Regions from separate parts of the Streptomyces sp. NPDC042371 genome, predicted to be linked through region 2. Evidence: predicted binding sites of a transcription regulator. Region 2 holds the regulator's gene; the other holds the start of a gene.
What was found. The regulator HspR, encoded in region 2, represses chaperone genes until heat shock. The targets are predictions, from matches to a motif close to TTGAGNNNNNNNNNCTCAA.

Region 1 (9,154 bases), on a different contig from region 2:
GCGTCGTCCTCGACTGGCGCAAGGGCGAGTGCGAGGCGGTACCGGGCAGGACGATGCCGAACCTGACGGTCGTGGAGCGCGACTACACCGCGATCGGCGCGAAGTTCGCCGCGCTCGGCCCGCTCGTGGAACAGCTGGGACTGCCCGCGAAGGGCATCGCCCTCCACCCCGACCAGGAGGTCGACGAGCTGCGCGAGCGCAACGGCGTCGTGCGCGGCGGGCCCGCGGACGGGCGCCCCGCCCTGGACACGGCGGTGAAGGCCGCCAACACCATCCTCGCGCTGTCCGGCACGACGAACGGCCGCCTGGCCACCCAGGGCTTCCACACCCTGGAGGCGCGCACAGGCCAGGAGATGGCGCACCTGGCCGCCGAGCACGAGGGCAAGCGCATCACGTACGCCGACACGCAGGCCGCGCCCGTCCCGGTGATCACCTCGCCGGAGTGGAGCGGCAGCGAGTCCGGCGGGCGCAGGTACACGGCGTTCACGCTCAACACCGAGCACCTCAAGCCGTGGCACACGCTCACCGGGCGCCAGCACTTCTTCATCGACCACGACTGGATGCACGAGCTGGGCGAGGCGATGCCCGTCTACCGGCCGCCGCTGGACATGAACCGCCTCTTCGGAGAACCACGGCTGGGCCCCGACGGCGAGCGCGAGGTGACGGTCCGCTACCTCACGCCGCACAACAAGTGGTCGATCCACTCCGAGTACCAGGACAACCTCTTCATGCTGTCCCTCTCGCGCGGCGGCCAGTGCGTCTGGATGGCGCCGCAGGACGCGGACGCGATCGGCGTGAGGGACAACGACTGGATCGAGGCGGTCAACCGGAACGGCGTGGTCGTGGCGCGGGCGATCGTCTCGCACCGGATGCCGGCCGGGACGGTCTTCATGCACCACGCCCAGGAACGCACGGTGAACGTCCCCAAGACGGAGACCACCGGCAAGCGCGGCGGCATCCACAACTCGCTGACCCGCCTCATCCTCAAGCCGTCCCATCTCATCGGCGGCTACGCGCAGTTGTCGTGGGCGTTCAACTACCTCGGCCCGACGGGCAACCAGCGCGACGAGGTCACGGTCATCCGTCGCCGCTCGCAGAAGGTGGAGTACTAGATGCGCGTCATGGCTCAGATCGCGATGGTGATGAACCTCGACAAGTGCATCGGATGCCACACCTGCTCGGTCACCTGCAAGCAGGCGTGGACCAACCGCGACGGCATGGAGTACGTCTGGTTCAACAACGTGGAGACCCGCCCCGGGCAGGGCTATCCGCGTCGTTACGAGGACCAGGAGAAGTGGCGCGGCGGCTGGGAGCTGAACAAGCGGGGCGCCCTGAAGCTGAAGAACGGCGGCCGCATCAAGTCGCTCCTGGAGATCTTCTCCAACCCCAAGCTGCCGGAGATCAAGGACTACTACGAGCCCTGGACGTACGAGTACAAGAACCTCACCGACGCCCCGCTCGGCGACGACTACCCGGTCGCCGAGCCCCGCTCGCTGATCAGCGGCAAGCCCATGAAGATCGAGTGGTCGTCGAACTGGGACGACAACCTGGGCGGCGCCACGGAGCACGGCGATCTCGACCCGATGGTCGCCAAGACCCGGCAACAGGCCGCGGACAAGGTCAAGTTCGCCTTCGAGCAGACCTTCATGTTCTATCTTCCGCGGATCTGCGAGCACTGCCTCAACCCGGCGTGCGTGGCGTCCTGCCCGTCCGGCGCGATGTACAAGCGGTCGGAGGACGGCATCGTCCTCGTCGACCAGGACCAGTGCCGGGGCTGGCGCAAGTGCGTGACGGGCTGCCCGTACAAGAAGGTGTACTTCAACCACCGCACCGGCAAGGCCGAGAAGTGCACGATGTGCTACCCGCGCGTCGAGGTGGGCCTGCCCACCGTCTGCTCGGAGACGTGCGTGGGGCGCCTGCGCTACCTCGGCGTGATCCTGTACGACGCCGACAAGGTGACGGCCGCGGCCTCCGAGCCCGACGAACACAAGCTGTACGAGGCGCAGTTGGGCGTCTTCCTCGACCCCGAGGACCCGGAGGTGCGGCGCGCCGCCGAGCGGGACGGGATCTCGTACGACTGGATCGAGGCGGCACGCCGCTCCCCCGTGCACGCGCTGATCAGCAAGTACAAGGTGGCGCTTCCGCTGCACCCGGAGTACCGCACCATGCCGATGGTCTGGTACATCCCGCCGCTCTCCCCCGTGGTGGACGCGCTGACGGAGACCGGCCACGACGGCGAGGACCTCGACAACCTCTTCGGCGCCATCGACACGCTGCGCATCCCCCTCGAATACCTCGCGGAGATCTTCACCGCTGGGGACGTCGGTCCCGTGCGGTCCTCGCTGGAGAAGCTGGCGGCGATGCGGGCCCACATGCGGGCCATCAACCTCGGTGACACGCCCGGCAGTTCGACCGCCGACTCGGTGGGCATGTCGGGGCAGGAGATCGAGGAGATGTACCGGCTGCTCGCCATCGCGAAGTACGAGGACCGGTACGTCATCCCGACCGCCGCCGTCGCCGACGCCCAGCGCCTGGAGGAGTCGGCGCTCCCCGACTCGTGCAGCCTCGACTACGAGGGCGGCCCGGGGATGGGCGACGACGGCCCCTTCGGGCAGGACTCCGGCCGCAAACAGCTGCCGCTGGTCACCATCGAGAACTTCCACGCGCTGCGGGCCCGGCAGACCGCCGACGAGGAGCCGAGCGCGGTCGACAAGGCCCACGCGGTGAAGGAGGACGACAAGTGACGCGGCACGCGGTGCTGTACCAGGCGGCGGCGCTCTGCCTGGCCTATCCGGACGACGAGTTCCACGAGCGGCTGCCGCTGCTGCGGGCGGCCGCCCCCGCCGGTCTCGACGGTTTCCTCACCCACGTGGAAACGACCGACCCGCGCGAGCTCGCCGCGCACTACGTCCGGGTCTTCGACTTCAAGAACCGCCACAGCCTGTATCTGAGCTGGTGGCGGGACGGGGACACGCGGCGCCGCGGCATGGCCCTGGTCCGCTTCAAGGAGACCTACCGGGAGCACGGCCTGGAGTTCACCGGCGAGGAACTCCCCGACTTCCTGCCCGCGGTCCTGGAGTTCTCCGCCCAGGCGGGCCCGGTGCTTCTGAAGGAGCACCGCAGCGGCCTGGAGCTGCTGCGGATCGCGCTGGCCGACTTCGGCACACCATACGCGGCGGTCATGGAGGCGGTGTGCGCGACGCTGCCGGGCCCCTCGCCCAAGGATCGCGCGGAGGCGCAGGCCCTCGCCCGGTCCGGGCCGCCGCGCGAGGACGTCGGACTCCAGCCCTTCGCACTCATCGGGGAGCGCTCCTCATGAAGACACTGCTGTGGGGCGTGCTCCCCTACCTCGCGTTCGTCCTGCTCGTCGCGGGCATCATCTGGCGCTACCGCTACGACAAGTTCGGCTGGACGACCCGCTCCTCGCAGGTCTACGAGTCCAAGCTCCTCAACATCGCGTCGCCGATGTTCCACTACGGCATCCTCTTCGTGCTCGTCGGCCATCTGATGGGCCTGTTCGTCCCGGAGTCGTGGACGGACAAGGTCGGCCTCACCGAGAGCGCGTACCACAAGCTGTCGCTGTGGGGCGGCACGGCGGCGGGCGCGCTCGCGGTGCTCGGCATCCTGATGCTGCTCTACCGCCGCCGCACCAACGCGCCGGTGTTCCGGGCGACCACCGTCAACGACAAGGTGATGTACGTCGTGCTGCTCGGGGCGATCGTGATGGGCATGTGGGCCAAGCTCACCAACTCCGGTCTGGAGGAGGGCTACAACTACCGCGAGTCCATCGCCCCTTGGGCCCGCAGCCTGTTCACGCTCCAGCCGGACGTGGACCGGATGGTGGGTGTCCCGCTCACCTTCCAGATCCACGCGGTGATCGGCCTGCTGCTCTTCGCGCTGCTGCCCTTCACCCGGCTGATCCACATGTTCAGCGCGCCGGTGCAGTACCTGTTCCGGCCGTACGTGGTCTACCGCAGCCGGGACCCGAAGCGCGTGGGTGCGCGGCCGGACCGGCGGGGCTGGGAGCGGACGGGTTCGTGAGGTTCGTGAGCCCACCCGCTCCCATCTCGCCTACCGGGTACCGCCCTTGTCGCCTTCGCCCTTCTCTCCGGCGCGCTTGTCGTCCTCGTCCACGATCTCCGCGTCCACCACTCCCTCCTCGGCGGCGCTCTCCTGGGGCTGTTGGCCGTCCGAGGCGCCCCCGCCGGAGTTCGCGTACATCGCCTGGCCCATCTTCTGGCTCACCGCGGACAGCTTCTCCGCGGCGGCGCGCACGGCAGCCGTGTCGTCGGCCCGGTTCTTGAGGACGTCCTTCAACTCGGCCGCGGCCGACTCCACTTCGGCCCTCGTGTCCGCAGGGATCCGCGCGGCGTTCTCGCCGTCCCCGCCGTTCTCCTGGAGGAACCGCTCCGTCTGGTAGACGAGTTGCTCGGCCTGGTTGCGGGTCTCCGCCGCCTCGCGTCGCCTGCGGTCCTCCTCCGCGTGCTCCTCGGCCTCCCGCACCATGCGGCTGATGTCGTCCTTGGGCAGCGCGGAGCCGCCGGTCACCGTCATGCGCTGCTCGCGTCCTGTGGCCTCGTCCTTCGCCGAGACGTGCATGATCCCGTTGGCGTCGATGTCGAAGGTGACCTCGATCTTGGGTACGCCGCGCGGGGCGGGCGGCAGCCCCGTCAGATCGAAGACGCCGAGCTTCTTGTTGTACGCGGCGATCTCCCGCTCGCCCTGGAAGACCTGGATGCCGACCGAGGGCTGGTTGTCCTCGGCGGTAGAGAAGGTCTCCGAACGCCGGGTGGGAATCGTGGTGTTGCGCTCGATGAGCTTGGTCATGATGCCGCCCTTGGTCTCGATGCCGAGGGAGAGCGGTGTCACGTCGAGCAGGAGCACGTCCTTCACGTCGCCGCGGATGACCCCGGCCTGCAGCGCCGCGCCGAGCGCCACCACTTCGTCGGGGTTGACACCCTTGTGCGGGTCCTTGCCGGTGAGCTCCCTGACCAGCTCCGTCACCGCGGGCATCCGGGTGGAGCCGCCCACGAGGATCACGTGGTCCACGGCGGAGAGTTTGACTCCCGCGTCCTTCACCGCCTGGTGGAAGGGCTCCTTGCAGCGGTCTAGCAGGTCCGCGGTCAGCTCCTGGAACTGGGCGCGCGTCAGCTTCTCGGCGAGGTGCAGCGGGCCCTCCGCCGAAGCCGTGATGTAGGGCAGGTTGACGTCCGTCTCGCTCGACGCGGACAGCTCGATCTTCGCCTTCTCGGCGCCCTCGCGCAGGCGCTGGAGCGCCATCTTGTCCTTGCCGAGGTCCACGCCGTGCCCGTTCTTGAACTGCCGCACCAGGTGCTCGACGATCCGCTGGTCCCAGTCGTCGCCGCCCAGCTGCGTGTCGCCGTTGGTGGCCTTCACCTCGATGACGCCCTCGCCCATCTCCAGGAGCGAGACGTCGAAGGTGCCGCCGCCGAGGTCGAAGACGAGGACGGTCTGGTCGTCGCCCTTGTCCAGGCCGTACGCCAGGGCCGCCGCCGTCGGCTCGTTGACGATGCGCAGGACGTTGAGCCCCGCGATCTCACCGGCCTCCTTGGTGGCCTGGCGCTGGGTGTCGTCGAAGTACGCGGGCACGGTGACCACCGCGTCGGTGACGTCCTCGCCCAGATAGGACTCGGCGTCGCGCTTGAGCTTCTGCAGGACCCGCGCGGAGAGCTCCTGCGCGGTGTAGCGGGTGCCGTCCACGGAGCCGCTCTCCGGGAAGCGCCACATCCCGTCGCCCATATGGCGTTTGACGGAGCGCGCGGTGCGCTCCACGTTGGTGACCGCCTGCCGCTTGGCGACCTCGCCCACCAGGACGTCGCCGCTCTTCGCGAAGGCGACGACGGAGGGTGTGGTGCGCGCGCCCTCCGAGTTGGCGACGACGGTGGGTTCACCGCCCTCCAACACGGCCACCACTGAGTTCGTCGTCCCGAGATCGATCCCAACCGCACGTGCCATGGTCCAGTCCCTTCCGCCGCGAGCTCACGTCCCCCGTTTCCCGGTCTACTCCGTTCTCCATCACAAAACTTGAGCGGGCTGTTGTCAATGCCGCACATGACAATGCCGCCACCCCGACAGGGGTGACGGCACTGTCAACAGGCGGTGGTTCAGGCCAGCTTGGCCGAGAGGGTGATGTCCGTGCCGGACAGGGCCTGGCTCACCGGGCAGCCCGCCTTGGCGGCCTCGGCCGCCTCGACGAAGGCGGCCTCGTCGATACCGGGCACGACGCCCTCGACGGTGAGGTGGATGCCGGTGATGCCCGTGCCGGGCGTCAGGGTCACGTCGGCGGAGGCGGTGAGCCGGGTCGGCGGGTTGCCCTTGCCGGTGAGGGTGTGCGACAGCGCCATGGAGAAGCAGCTGGAGTGCGCGGCGGCGATCAGCTCCTCCGGGCTGGTCTTGCCGTTCGCCTCCTCGGCGCGCGACGGCCAGGACACCGCCTGCTCCCCGATTCCGGAGGAATCGAAGGTGACGGTGCCCGAGCCCTCTGCCAGAGAGCCTTCCCAGACCGTGTGCGCGGAGCGCGTGGTTGCCACGATGCAGTTCCCTTCAGTGCGGATCCGTGATCGGAAGTTCTGTTGCCCCATCCGATCACACTCCGGACGAAAACGGGGCGCGCGGGGCGCAACAGCCGCCCCGAGGGCAACTGTCGAACCGCGTGCCCCTCAAGGCTTGCGGGCCACCGCCCCGTACATCGCGATGGCGCTGTCGTCCACGCCCTCCTGCTCGGGCCCCGGCCGCCACCTGTGCACCTGGGTCACCCCGGGCTCCACCAGCTCCAGGCCCTCGAAGAAGGACGAGGCGGTCGCCAGGTCGCGCAGCGCCATCGGCATCCCCTGCCGCCCGTACTCTTCGGCCACCCGGCCCACCTCTTCTGGCGCGAAATCACCGGTGCCGATCGTCAGCGCCACGAAGCTGCCCGACGGCAGCGGCTCCAGCAGACGCTGCACCAGGCGCCGGTCGTCCGGCGGCAGGATGAAGTGGAGGATCCCGATGATCATCAGCCCGACCGGCTCGTCCAGGTCTATGAGCGCACGGAACTGAGGGCTGTCCAGGATGGCGTCCGGATCGTGCATGTCCGCATCGATGTACGCGGTCGCACCCTCCGGCGAGCTCTGCAGGAGCGCACGGGCGTGGGCCAGCACGATCGGGTCGTTGTCGACATAGACCACACGCGACTCCGGCGTCACCTCCTGCGCCACCTCGTGCAGATTGGGCGCGGTGGGCAGGCCGGTGCCGATGTCGAGGAACTGACGGATCCCCTGCTCCTCGGCGAGGTACCGCCCCGCACGGTGCATGAACCGCCTGTTCTCCAGCATGTGCACGGGCAGCGCAGGCCAGTGCCGACACATGGCATCACCGGCATCGGCATCGACGAGGTAGTGATCCTTGCCGCCGAGGATGTAGTCGTACACCCGCGCCGAATGTGCCGTCGACGTATCGATCCGATCACCCGCACCGTGCATGGCCGCTCCACTCTTCACCACTGAACAACTGACTACTGACTACTGACTACTGACTACTGACTACTGACAAAGGAATCCCGACGCTACACCGGCATACCTGCCCCCTCAGCGCCCTCTCCCACCTCCCGCGTTCCCGACACCGGGAGCCTCCGGGTGAAAACGGGCCGGGCGGGGTCCGGTGCGTCGCCGGAGGTGTTCGAGCGGGGTGCGCAGGTGCGCGTCGGGCGATACGAACACGTTGTGTGGGGCGACGCGCCAAAGGGGCCTCTGAGGTGCGGGAACAGGTGCGTGGCAGGGGGCCTATGGCCGGAATGGCAACTGGGCAAGGGGCGTCCGCGGTGACACTTTGAGGCCCCCTCGCGCACGGAACGAGGAGATCCTCTCAGGGGGTATGGCCATGCGCATCAACTACTCGGACCACGGTCCGTCTCCGCTCGAACCCGAGAAGCCCGGAGCAGCGGGTGACCGGGACTCGACCTTCGGCTGGTGGGGTGCCTTCAGCATCCAGAAGTTCGTCAACCAGTCGTCCCTCTCCCACACCCACGGCGACGCCACCGGCTGGCTGGCGTACCTCCAGCAGTTCTACGACCGGAACTTCTGGTTCGCCGACGGCGGCGCACAGGTGTGGGCGTACGAGGAGACGTACGACAACTGGCAGGACCGCTACGGCATGGACGCGGTCGTCGCCGTCTACCACTCGGGCCACGGCGGCATGGACAACAACGGCGTCTTCTTCGCGCCGCTCGGCGCCGTCTGGGACGGCCGCAGCGACGCCATCTCCAACCGGATGGCGCTCGGCAACGAGAAGGCGAACTACGTCTTCTGGTCGACGTGCACCTCGCTGCGCGTCCTCGGCGGGCACTCCCCCATCCGCACCTGGGCCGGACCCAACATCGGCTTCCGGATGATCTTCGGGTTCGAGACGGTCAGCATCGACAGCCCGGACTACGGCAAGAAGTTCTGGGAGAAGTGGCGGTCCGGGCAGACGTACTGCGACGCCTGGCTCAACGCCAGCTGGGACATCTACCACGGCCAGGCGCCCTCGGTGTGCGCCGTCGGCTCCACCCAGGCAGAGGCCACCAACCGCCTCAACACCGAGCGGAACTTCTACCGCGACCACGTGCCGGACAACTGGTACGCGTGGCGCTGGTACTACGCCCGCGAAGGCATCAGGGAGCCGCTCTCCCAGCTCCCCGGGCAGCAGCAGATCGTCCAGCTGGCGCCCCGCGAGCCGGGCGCGGAGCTCAGCGCGCTCGGGCAGTTGGCCGACTTCCCGTCGGCGGCGCTGCAAGAGGTGCAGGTCGACCGGCTCGGCGTGCTCAGCGCGACCTCCGGCGACCGCGTGATCTCCAGCGGCCTGGAGGGCAGCCGCTGGGTCAGGCTCGCCGAGCCCAACCACCGCAACACCCAGCAACTGCCCACCGAGCGTGCGATCGAGGCGGCGCGCGCGTTCGCCGAGCGGTACGCGGAAGGCGCCGAGCTCGTCGTCGACAGCGTGCACGACCTGATGCAGAACTCCGGCACCAAGGACGGCTCCGAGGTCGGGCGTCCCGTGTCGCTGCAGACGCACGTGACGTTCCGGCAGGTCTTCGACGGCGTGCCCGTCATCACGCCGGGACACGGCCTGATCCGCGTCGGTCTCGACAACGACGGCACGGCCGTCCAGGCGCAGA
Region 2 (9,154 bases):
GTACATCACGGCGTCCGCCGAGGGCCCGCTGCACCTGGACGAGAAGCTCACGCGCGCCCAGTTCCAGCAGCTCACGTCCGACCTGCTCGAGCGGTGCAAGAACCCGTTCAACAACGTCATCAAGGACGCGGGCATCCAGCTCTCCGAGATCGACCACGTCGTTCTCGTCGGTGGCTCCACCCGCATGCCCGCCGTCGCCGAGCTCGTCAAGGAGCTCACCGGCGGCAAGGACGCCAACAAGGGTGTGAACCCGGACGAGGTCGTCGCCATCGGCGCCTCGCTCCAGGCCGGTGTCCTCAAGGGCGAGGTCAAGGACGTCCTGCTCCTCGACGTGACCCCGCTGTCCCTCGGCATCGAGACCAAGGGAGGGATCATGACCAAGCTCATCGAGCGGAACACCACGATCCCGACCAAGCGCTCCGAGATCTTCACGACGGCCGAGGACAACCAGCCGTCCGTCCAGATCCAGGTCTACCAGGGCGAGCGCGAGATCGCGGCGTACAACAAGAAGCTCGGCATGTTCGAGCTGACCGGTCTGCCCCCGGCGCCCCGCGGCGTCCCGCAGATCGAGGTCTCCTTCGACATCGACGCCAACGGCATCATGCACGTGACCGCGAAGGACCTCGGCACGGGCAAGGAGCAGAAGATGACCGTCACCGGTGGCTCCTCGCTGCCGAAGGACGAGGTCAACCGGATGCGCGAAGAGGCCGAGAAGTACGCGGACGAGGACCACGCCCGCCGCGAGGCCGCCGAGTCCCGCAACCAGGGCGAGCAGCTCGTCTACCAGACCGAGAAGTTCCTCAAGGACAACGAGGACAAGGTCCCCGGTGACGTGAAGACCGAGGTCGAGGAAGCCGTCGGCGAGCTGAAGGAGAAGCTCAAGGGCGAGGACTCGGCCGAGATCCGCACCGCCACCGAGAAGGTCGCCGCCGTCTCGCAGAAGCTGGGCCAGGCCATGTACGCCGACGCCCAGGGCGCCCAGGCCGCCGGTGGTCCCGAGGGCGCTGCCCCGGGTGCCGAGCAGCCCAAGGAGGACGACGGCGTCGTCGACGCCGAGATCGTCGACGACGAGAAGCCCGGTGACGCGAAGGGCGGCGCCGCCTGATGACCGAGGAGACCCCGGGCTTCGGCGAGAACGCCGAGAAGCCTGACGTCCCCTCCGGCGCCACCCCTGATGACGCCGCGCCGCAGGCCGCCGAGCCCTCCACCGAGGAGGGCCCGGCGGCCCCGGCCGGGGACGCAGCGAACAAGACGTCCGCACAGGATGTGGGCCTGACCGCCCAGCTGGACCAGGTGCGCACCGCGCTCAACGAGCGCACCGCGGACCTCCAGCGGCTGCAGGCCGAGTACCAGAACTACCGCCGTCGGGTGGAGCGGGACAAGGTGACGGTGAAGGAGATCGCCGCGGCGAACCTCCTCTCCGAGCTCCTCCCGACCCTCGACGACATCGGCCGCGCCCGCGAGCACGGCGAGCTGGTCGGCGGCTTCAAGTCGGTCGCCGAGTCGATGGAGACGGTCGTCGCCAAGCTGGGCCTGCAGCAGTTCGGCAAGGAGGGCGAGCCCTTCGACCCGACGATCCACGAAGCCCTGATGCACAGCTACGCACCGGACGTCACCGAGACGACCTGCGTCGCGATCCTGCAGCCCGGGTATCGCATCGGCGAGCGCACCATCCGCCCCGCGCGGGTGGCCGTCGCCGAGCCGCAGCCCGGCGCGCAGACGGTCAAGGGCGAGGGTGCCGCGGAGGGCGCCGACTCCGCTCCGGACGCGGCTGCGGACGAGAAGGAGACCGGTGGCCCTGACGAGGGCTGACGGTCACGACATGAGTGAGGAGGGACGTCGGGGATGAGCACCAAGGACTTCATCGAGAAGGACTACTACAAGGTCCTCGGCGTCCCCAAGGACGCCACCGAAGCCGAGATCAAGAAGGCGTACCGGAAGCTCGCACGCGAGAACCACCCGGACGCCAACACCGGCAACACCAAGGCGGAGGAGCGCTTCAAGGAGATCTCCGAGGCGAACGACGTCCTCGGCGACCCCAAGAAGCGCAAGGAGTACGACGAAGCGCGTGCTCTCTTCGGCAACGGCGGATTCCGGCAGGGTCCCGGAGGCGGCGGCGGTTCGTTCAACTTCGACCTGGGCGACCTCTTCGGAGGCAACGCGCCGGGTGGCGGTGGAGCGGCCGGCGGCGGCTTCGGGGGCGGCATCGGTGACGTCTTCGGGGGCCTGTTCAACCGGGGCGGCGGCCCCGGCGGGGGTACGCGTACCCAGCCCAGGCGCGGCCAGGACATCGAGTCCGAGGTCACGCTGAGCTTCACGGAGGCGGTGGACGGCGCGACGGTGCCGCTCCGCATGTCCTCCCAGGCGCCCTGCAAGGCGTGCTCCGGCACCGGCGACAAGAACGGCACACCGCGCGTGTGCCCGACCTGCGTCGGCACGGGCCAGGTCTCGCGGGGCGGCGGCGGAGGGTTCTCCCTCACCGACCCGTGCATGGACTGCAAGGGGCGTGGGCTGATCGCCCAGAACCCCTGCGACGTCTGCAAGGGCTCGGGCCGCGCCAAGTCGTCGCGCACGATGCAGGTGCGGATTCCGGCGGGCGTCAGCGACGGCCAGCGGATCAGGCTGCGCGGCAAGGGAAGCCCTGGTGAACAGGGCGGCCCGGCCGGTGACCTGTACGTGGTCGTGCACGTCGACACCCACCCGGTCTTCGGCCGCAAGGGCGACAACCTCACGGTCACCGTCCCGGTGACGTATCCGGAGGCGACGCTCGGCGGCGAGGTGAAGGTGCCCACGCTGGGCGGCCCGCCCGTCACCCTGAAACTGCCCGCAGGCACGCCGAACGGCCGTACCATGCGGGCCCGGGGCAAGGGCGCGGTCCGCAAGGACGGCACCCGGGGCGATCTGCTCGTGACGGTGGAGGTGTCGGTTCCGACCTCCCTGTCGGAGTCGGCGAAGGAAGCCCTGGAGTCCTACCGCAAGGCGACTGCGGGCGACGATCCGCGGGCAGAACTGTTCCAGGCCGCGAAGGGAGCGTGACCCCATGGACAGGGTCGGCCGTCGTCGTAATCCGTACCAGCTGACCGACGAGACGCCGGTGTACGTCATCTCGGTGGCAGCCCAGCTGAGTGGTCTCCATCCGCAGACCCTGCGGCAGTACGACCGCCTCGGCCTGGTCTCCCCTGACCGCACCGCGGGCCGCGGCCGACGCTATTCCGCCCGCGACATCGAGCTGCTGCGCACCGTGCAGCAGTTGTCGCAGGAAGAGGGCATCAACCTCGCCGGTATCAAGCGCATCATCGAGCTCGAGAACCAGGTCACGGCGTTGCAGGCCCGTGTCGCGGAACTCTCCACGGCTGTGGAGGGCGCCGCGGCTGCCATGCAGCAGCGCGAAGCGGCGGTGCACGCCTCGTACCGCCGCGACCTCGTCCCCTACCAGGACGTGCAGCAGGCCAGTGCGCTGGTGGTGTGGCGGCCGAAGAGGTCGACGGAGCAGTAGGTTTCGTACCCTGATACAGGGCCGGGAGGTGTCAACCTCCCGGCCCTGTATCGCTGTATAGGGGTGGGCAAAGTGGCCCATGGTGAGGGGAGCCGTTCATGGCCATGGTGGGGCTGTTCTGGATCGCCGAGGGCGATGTGTACGTGGGCGCGAAACCGGCCGGACTCGCCCCCGGAGTGCGGCTGACCCCGGAAGGCGTGCTGGCCCTCGGCGACAAGCAGTCCGGCATGTGGTCCTGGGAGGACGTGCACGGGCTGACGATCGACGACGTGCCGGTGAAGACCCTGAAGCGGCACGTGGGCGCGGCGGTCGACATGGTGCTCTCGGTGGGCCTCGGCGGCGGCGAGGAGGCGCCGACGATGACGGTCCGCCTGGCGGACGCGGACGGCGACGACACGGAGCTGACGGCATACACCGCGGCGGCGGTCGGCTACTCCCAGACGGAGTACGACCTCTCCCGCGACCTCCTGGCCCGCTTCACGGAGGGCGCGGGTTCGCTCCTCACCACGCTGACCGCGATGTCGGAGTGGGGCCGCCGCCACGAGGGCGGGTCGCCCCGGGCGGCGGAGCGGGAGGCGTTGCTGCGGGAGTGGGCGGCGGCGGCCGGGCCGGTCAGGGACGATCGAGAATCCCCGACTGACCGATGAGGTAGCCGAGCTGGGCGCGGCTGCCGCTGCCGAGGGTGGCGGCGAGCTTGGCGATGTGGACGCGTGCGGTGCGTACGTTCATGCCGAGGCGGTCCGCGATCTCCGCGTCGGTGAGGCCCTCGACGAGAAGGCCCGCGATGGCGTGCTGGCGCGTGGTGATGCCGTTCTCGGACGGCTGGGGCGCCGCCTGCGGCCACATGGGCGTGGCGAGGCGCCACAGCCGCCAGAAGGTGGTCGCGAAGTACTCGACGAGGGCCGGGTGGCGGAGCTCCAGAGCGATGCTGCGGTCCTTGCTCGCGGGGATGAACGCCACGGTCCTGTCGAAGACGAAGAGGCGCTCGGTGACCTCGTCGAGGGTGCGCGCCTCGGTGTCGCCGTCGAGCTGTTCGAAGTAGGCGAGCACCGGCAGAGAATGGCGCGTTGTGTGCTGGTAAAGCGTCCGCATGCGGCAGCCCCGGGTCAGGATCGCCTGGTCCCGGGGGAAGACTTCGGCCAACGTCTCGGGCGGCCGGGTGCCGCCGGGCTGGACGGCGAGGAACTCCTCGGTGGCCTCGTTCATGGCGCGGTCGATGGCCGAGTTGATGCGGGCGATGCCGTCCAGGACGGTGATGGACGGGGCGTCGTCGGCACCGGAGCCGATGCGCAGGTCGAGAGAGGCGAACGGCTCGAAAGCGGCGCTGAGCCGCAGCTCACGGCGGCGCGGCGGCTCGTGGCGGGCCTCCATGGACCGGAGTAGACGGGGCAGTGCGAGCGCGGAAGCGGTGGGGTGCAGCCACTGCGGGTCGTCGCGTCCTGGCTGAAGAAGGCCCAGGTCGACGAGGCAGGGGGCCGGTTCCGCGGCACTGTTGTCGATCCGGCCTTCGCGCAGGGCGCGGGCGTAGACGGACAGCCCTGTCTCACAGAGTTCTTCGACGGTGTGCGGTAAGTGCTTCGTGGCCATGCGAGCCCCCTCCTGCCTGGTTGAAGCGTCGCGATTCTATGCAGGCTGAGAGAGACCGGGCCGGATGCCGTAGGTGAGAGTGACTGCTTCTGGACGGGGGGTCAGCGTCCCTGATCGAGGATTCCGGACTGTCCGATGAGGTAGCCGAGCTGGGCGCGGCTGTTGCTGCCGAGGGTGGCGGCGAGCTTGGCGATGTGGACGCGTGCGGTGCGGATGTTCATGCCGAGGCGGTCGGCTATGTCGGCGTCGGTGAGGCCCTCGACGAGGAGTTCCGCGATGGCGTGCTGGCGGGTGGTGATGCCGGTGTCCGTCGGCTGGGGTGCGGTCCGGGGCCACAGGGGGGTGGCGAGGCGCCACAGTCGCCAGAAGGTGGTGGCGAAGTACTCGACGAGTGCGGGATGGCGGAGTTCCAGGGCGATGGTGGCGTCCTGGCTCGCGGGGATGAACGCCACGGCCCGGTCGAAGACGAAGAGGCTCTCGGTGACCTCGTCCAGGGTGCGGGCCTGGATGTCGCCGTCGAGCCGCTCGTAGTGGGCGAGCGTGGGCAGGGAGTTGCGGGTCGTGTGCACGCGGAGCTTCCGCAGCCGGGCGCCGCGGGACAGGATCTCCTGCTCGCGGGCGTCGATGCGTTCCTGCGTCGCCGCCGGTTGGACCCCGCCCGGCTGGATGACGAGCACTTCGTGCCCGGCCTCGGTGATGGCCTGCTCGATGGCGGCCTCGATCCGGGGCATGCCCTGGAGGACGCTGATGGCGGAGGGCTCCCCGTCGGGCACGGCGACGTCGTCGAGCCCGAGGAAGGACTCGAACACCGCGGTGAGGTTCTCTTCGCGGCGGCGGTGCCTGGCGACCCGGTTCTCGATGGTGCGCAGCAGCCGGGGCAGGGCCACGGCAGGGGCGGTCGGGTGCAGCCACCGCATGTCGTCGGGGCCGGGGTGGAGAAGCCCGAAATCGATGAGGCAGGGGGCCTCTTCGGCGTCGCTGCTGCGGATCCCGCCCTCGCGCAGCGCGCGTGCGTAGACGGCCGCACCCGGCTCGCAGAGGTTCTCCACCCCGTGCGGTATGTGCTCCTCGGACACGCTGCGCTCCCTGCCGGTTTGGTTGAAGGGCCGGTGAGTCTATGCGCAGTCGTCCCGGATCAGCATGCCGGACTGCCCGATGAGATAGCCGAGTTGAGCGCGGCTGTGGCTGCCGAGGGTGGCGGCGAGCTTGGCGATGTGGACGCGTGCGGTGCGGATGTTCATGCCGAGGCGGTCGGCTATGTCGGCGTCGGTGAGGCCTTCGACGAGGAGGCCCGCGATGGCGTGCTGACGGGTCGTGATGCCGTTGTCCGAGGGGAGCCTGGCCGTCTGCGGGAACATGGGGGTGGCCAGGCGCCAGAGGCGCTCGAAGATCGTGACGAGGTACTCGACGAGGGCCGGGTGGCGGAGTTCCAGGGCCATGCTGCGGTCCTTGTTCGCCGGGATGAACGCCACGGTCCGGTCGAAGATGAAGAGCCGCTCGGTCACCTCGTCCAGGGTGCGGACCTCCGTGTCGCCCCGCAGCTGTTCGTAATAGGCGAGGACGGGCAGCGAGTGGCGGCTCGTGTGCTGGTAGAGCGTCCGCATGCGGCCACCGCGGGAGAGCAGGCCCTGCGCGTGCGCGTGCGACTGGGCCAGCGCCTCGGCGAGCCGGACGCCGCCCGGCTGGATGACGAGCGACTCCCCGCTGGAGGAGTCCAGCGCGTCGGCGACGGCCTGCTGGATGCGGGGGAATCCGTTCAGGACGGTGACGGAGGGGGCCACGGAGGGGTCCTTGGCCGGTGTCCGGCCGCTGCGCGCGATCTCCATCAGCGGTTCGAACTGCGCGGCCAGGCGGACTTCGTGGCTCAGCTCGTCGGCGATGTGCTTCTGGATGGCCTCGCGGAGGCGGGGGAGTGCGACGGCGGGCGGGGTGGGGCGGAGCCGGTCGGGGTCGTCCGTGTCGGGGCGCAGCAGCCCGAACCCGAGCAGGCAGGGCGCCCGTTCGGCGTCCGCGCGCGATATACGCCCCTTCCGCAGGGCACGCGCGTACAGCTCCGAACCCGCCTCGCACAGCTCGTCCGGGCCGTGGGAGTGGGGTTCGGGGGTCACTTCGGGCGGTCCTGATCGAGGATTCCCGACTGGGCGATCAGATACCCGAGCTGAGCGCGGCTGCCGCTGCCGAGGGCGGCGGCGATCTTGGCGATGTGGGCGCGGCAGGTACGGACGTTCATGCCCAGGCGCCGGGCTATCGCCTCGTCTACGTGCCCCTCGATGAGGAGTTTGGCTATGGAGCGCTGTACGCCGGTGATCCCGTCGGTCGACGGGGCGTAGGGGACCTCGTCGAGCAGCGGGGTGGCCTTGCTCCATTGGTGCTCGAAGACCTTGGCGAAGTACTCGATGAGGCCGGGGTGCCGGATCTCCAGGGCGGCCTGGCGGTCTTCGCGAGCGGGTATGAGGGCGACCGTGCGGTCGAAGATCATCATTCGGTCGATCAGTTCCTCGAGGGTCCTGATCTGTACGTTGCCCGCGGCCATGCGCGCCGCATACGCCAGCGTTCCCTGACTGTGCCTGACCGTGTGCTGGTAAAGGGTGCGCATTGTGATGCCGCGGTCAAGTACGGTCTGTCCGCGCTGGAGCGCCACGGTGAGGGAACCCTCGCTGCGGCCGCCGCCCGGCTGGGCGGTGAGGATCTCGTAGGTGCACTCGGCCGTGGCCTGCTCGATGGCGGCGTCGATGTGCCCGTCGTTCTCCAGAACGGTGATCGCGGGGGACGTCGGCTCGGCCCGCGCGGTGATCGCCATGAATGGCTCGAAAATGTCTGTGAGCTGCACGGCGAGTCTCCGCCGGTCGCGGATCTCCCGTTCGAGCGGGTTGAGCCGCTGGGCGAGCGCGGCGGCCGGAGCAATCGGACGCAGCCACTCACTGTCGTCGGGATCCGGGCGCAACAAACCGGATTCGAGGAGGCAGGGCGTGTTCTCGGCCTCCGGCCGGTCCAGACGGCCATTGGCCAACGCATGTGCGTAGAGCCTCGCACCTTCGTCGCAGAGAGGCGTCGAGGGGTGAGGATGTGTCGGTTTCGCACCTGTTGTAAGCAAATCTCCACCCCCCAGGGTCCTGAACGTGCAGGAACATGATGCATCGACCCTGTGGCTTTGACGTGCTCAATTGAGACATCGTCTCTAGAGCCGGGGGAGAGAAATCTACCAAGTGAGGACGAAGCCGATCATGTTTAAGCGCATGCTTCGCTCGGTGCTTGTCACCACCTTCTCCGTCGGGCTGGGCCTGGGTGCGGTGACCACTCTCGATCTCTCCTGGCACAGCGAGCCGGCGGGCGGGACTTCGGTCGCCGCGGCGGGGTCAGATCTGTCCTGGAGTACCCAGGATCTGTCCTGGGGCGTGAAGGCGGAGGGCAAGGCATGAGCACGCCTCCCGACGACCGCACGTTCCGCCGGGAAATGGCCACCGCCTACCGATCCGGATGGCACTTCATCGACCTTGTGACCGCGATCCCCCACCGCGGCGACTCGTTGATGGTGACCTTGCTCGGTGAGCCGATCGTCGTCACGCGTGACGACGAGGAAGAGATACGGGCCTACAGGTGCCTGCGAAGGCCCAGAGGAGCGCCGCAGCCCGTGCGGTGCGCGATTCGGTACGGGATGGTCTTCGTCAATCTCGACCGGCGCGACCACCAGATGGTCGGGCAGCAGGAACAGCAGGACCCGGACGCCGTGAGCGTCCCGGACAACATCACAGCCACCCCCCGCAGTGCCTGACGCGATTCCCCCGTCGTTGTAAATCGCGCAGGTACTTCCCCCAGCAGCGGCGTCACCGTGGACCTGAACACGGTGGCGCCGCTGTGGTGTGTGCGGGTGTGCCGCGTGCGGGCGTGCCGCGCTCAGGTCTTGCCCAGCGCTCGCGTCAGCCTGATCTCGATCAGGACCCGGTCCGGGTTCGGGGACGGGCGGCGCTCGTAGCGCTCCTCGTAGCGGCGCTCCGCTTCCGCTATCTCCGCCGGATCCGTCCGTATCTCCGCGAGACCCTCCAGCGTCGCCCAGCGCCGCCCCTCGAACTG

Region 1: dnaK (molecular chaperone DnaK) is a predicted target of HspR. The motif match lies at 6,046-6,064, and genes of this name have one in related genera.

The regions. Positions count from the first base shown of each region.
Region 1 is NZ_JBWKAP010000004.1:168,491-177,644, reverse strand. It holds gene AC068B_RS13925 (nitrate reductase subunit alpha) at 1-1,112, shown strand, start outside; gene narH (nitrate reductase subunit beta) at 1,113-2,744, shown strand; gene narJ (nitrate reductase molybdenum cofactor assembly chaperone) at 2,741-3,319, shown strand; gene narI (respiratory nitrate reductase subunit gamma) at 3,316-4,041, shown strand; gene dnaK (molecular chaperone DnaK) at 4,072-5,976, opposite strand; gene AC068B_RS13900 (OsmC family peroxiredoxin) at 6,126-6,551, opposite strand; gene AC068B_RS13895 (SAM-dependent methyltransferase) at 6,681-7,481, opposite strand; gene AC068B_RS13890 (DUF6345 domain-containing protein) at 7,879-9,154, shown strand, end outside.
Region 2 is NZ_JBWKAP010000008.1:329,504-338,657, forward strand. It holds gene dnaK (molecular chaperone DnaK) at 1-1,105, shown strand, start outside; gene grpE (nucleotide exchange factor GrpE) at 1,105-1,812, shown strand; gene dnaJ (molecular chaperone DnaJ) at 1,846-3,036, shown strand; gene AC068B_RS25715 (heat shock protein transcriptional repressor HspR) at 3,041-3,496, shown strand; gene AC068B_RS25720 (hypothetical protein) at 3,595-4,143, shown strand; gene AC068B_RS25725 (helix-turn-helix transcriptional regulator) at 4,109-5,083, opposite strand; gene AC068B_RS25730 (helix-turn-helix transcriptional regulator) at 5,185-6,159, opposite strand; gene AC068B_RS25735 (helix-turn-helix transcriptional regulator) at 6,199-7,191, opposite strand; gene AC068B_RS25740 (helix-turn-helix transcriptional regulator) at 7,188-8,177, opposite strand; gene AC068B_RS25745 (hypothetical protein) at 8,320-8,502, shown strand; gene AC068B_RS25750 (Rieske (2Fe-2S) protein) at 8,499-8,855, shown strand; gene AC068B_RS25755 (pyridoxamine 5'-phosphate oxidase family protein) at 8,978-9,154, opposite strand, start outside.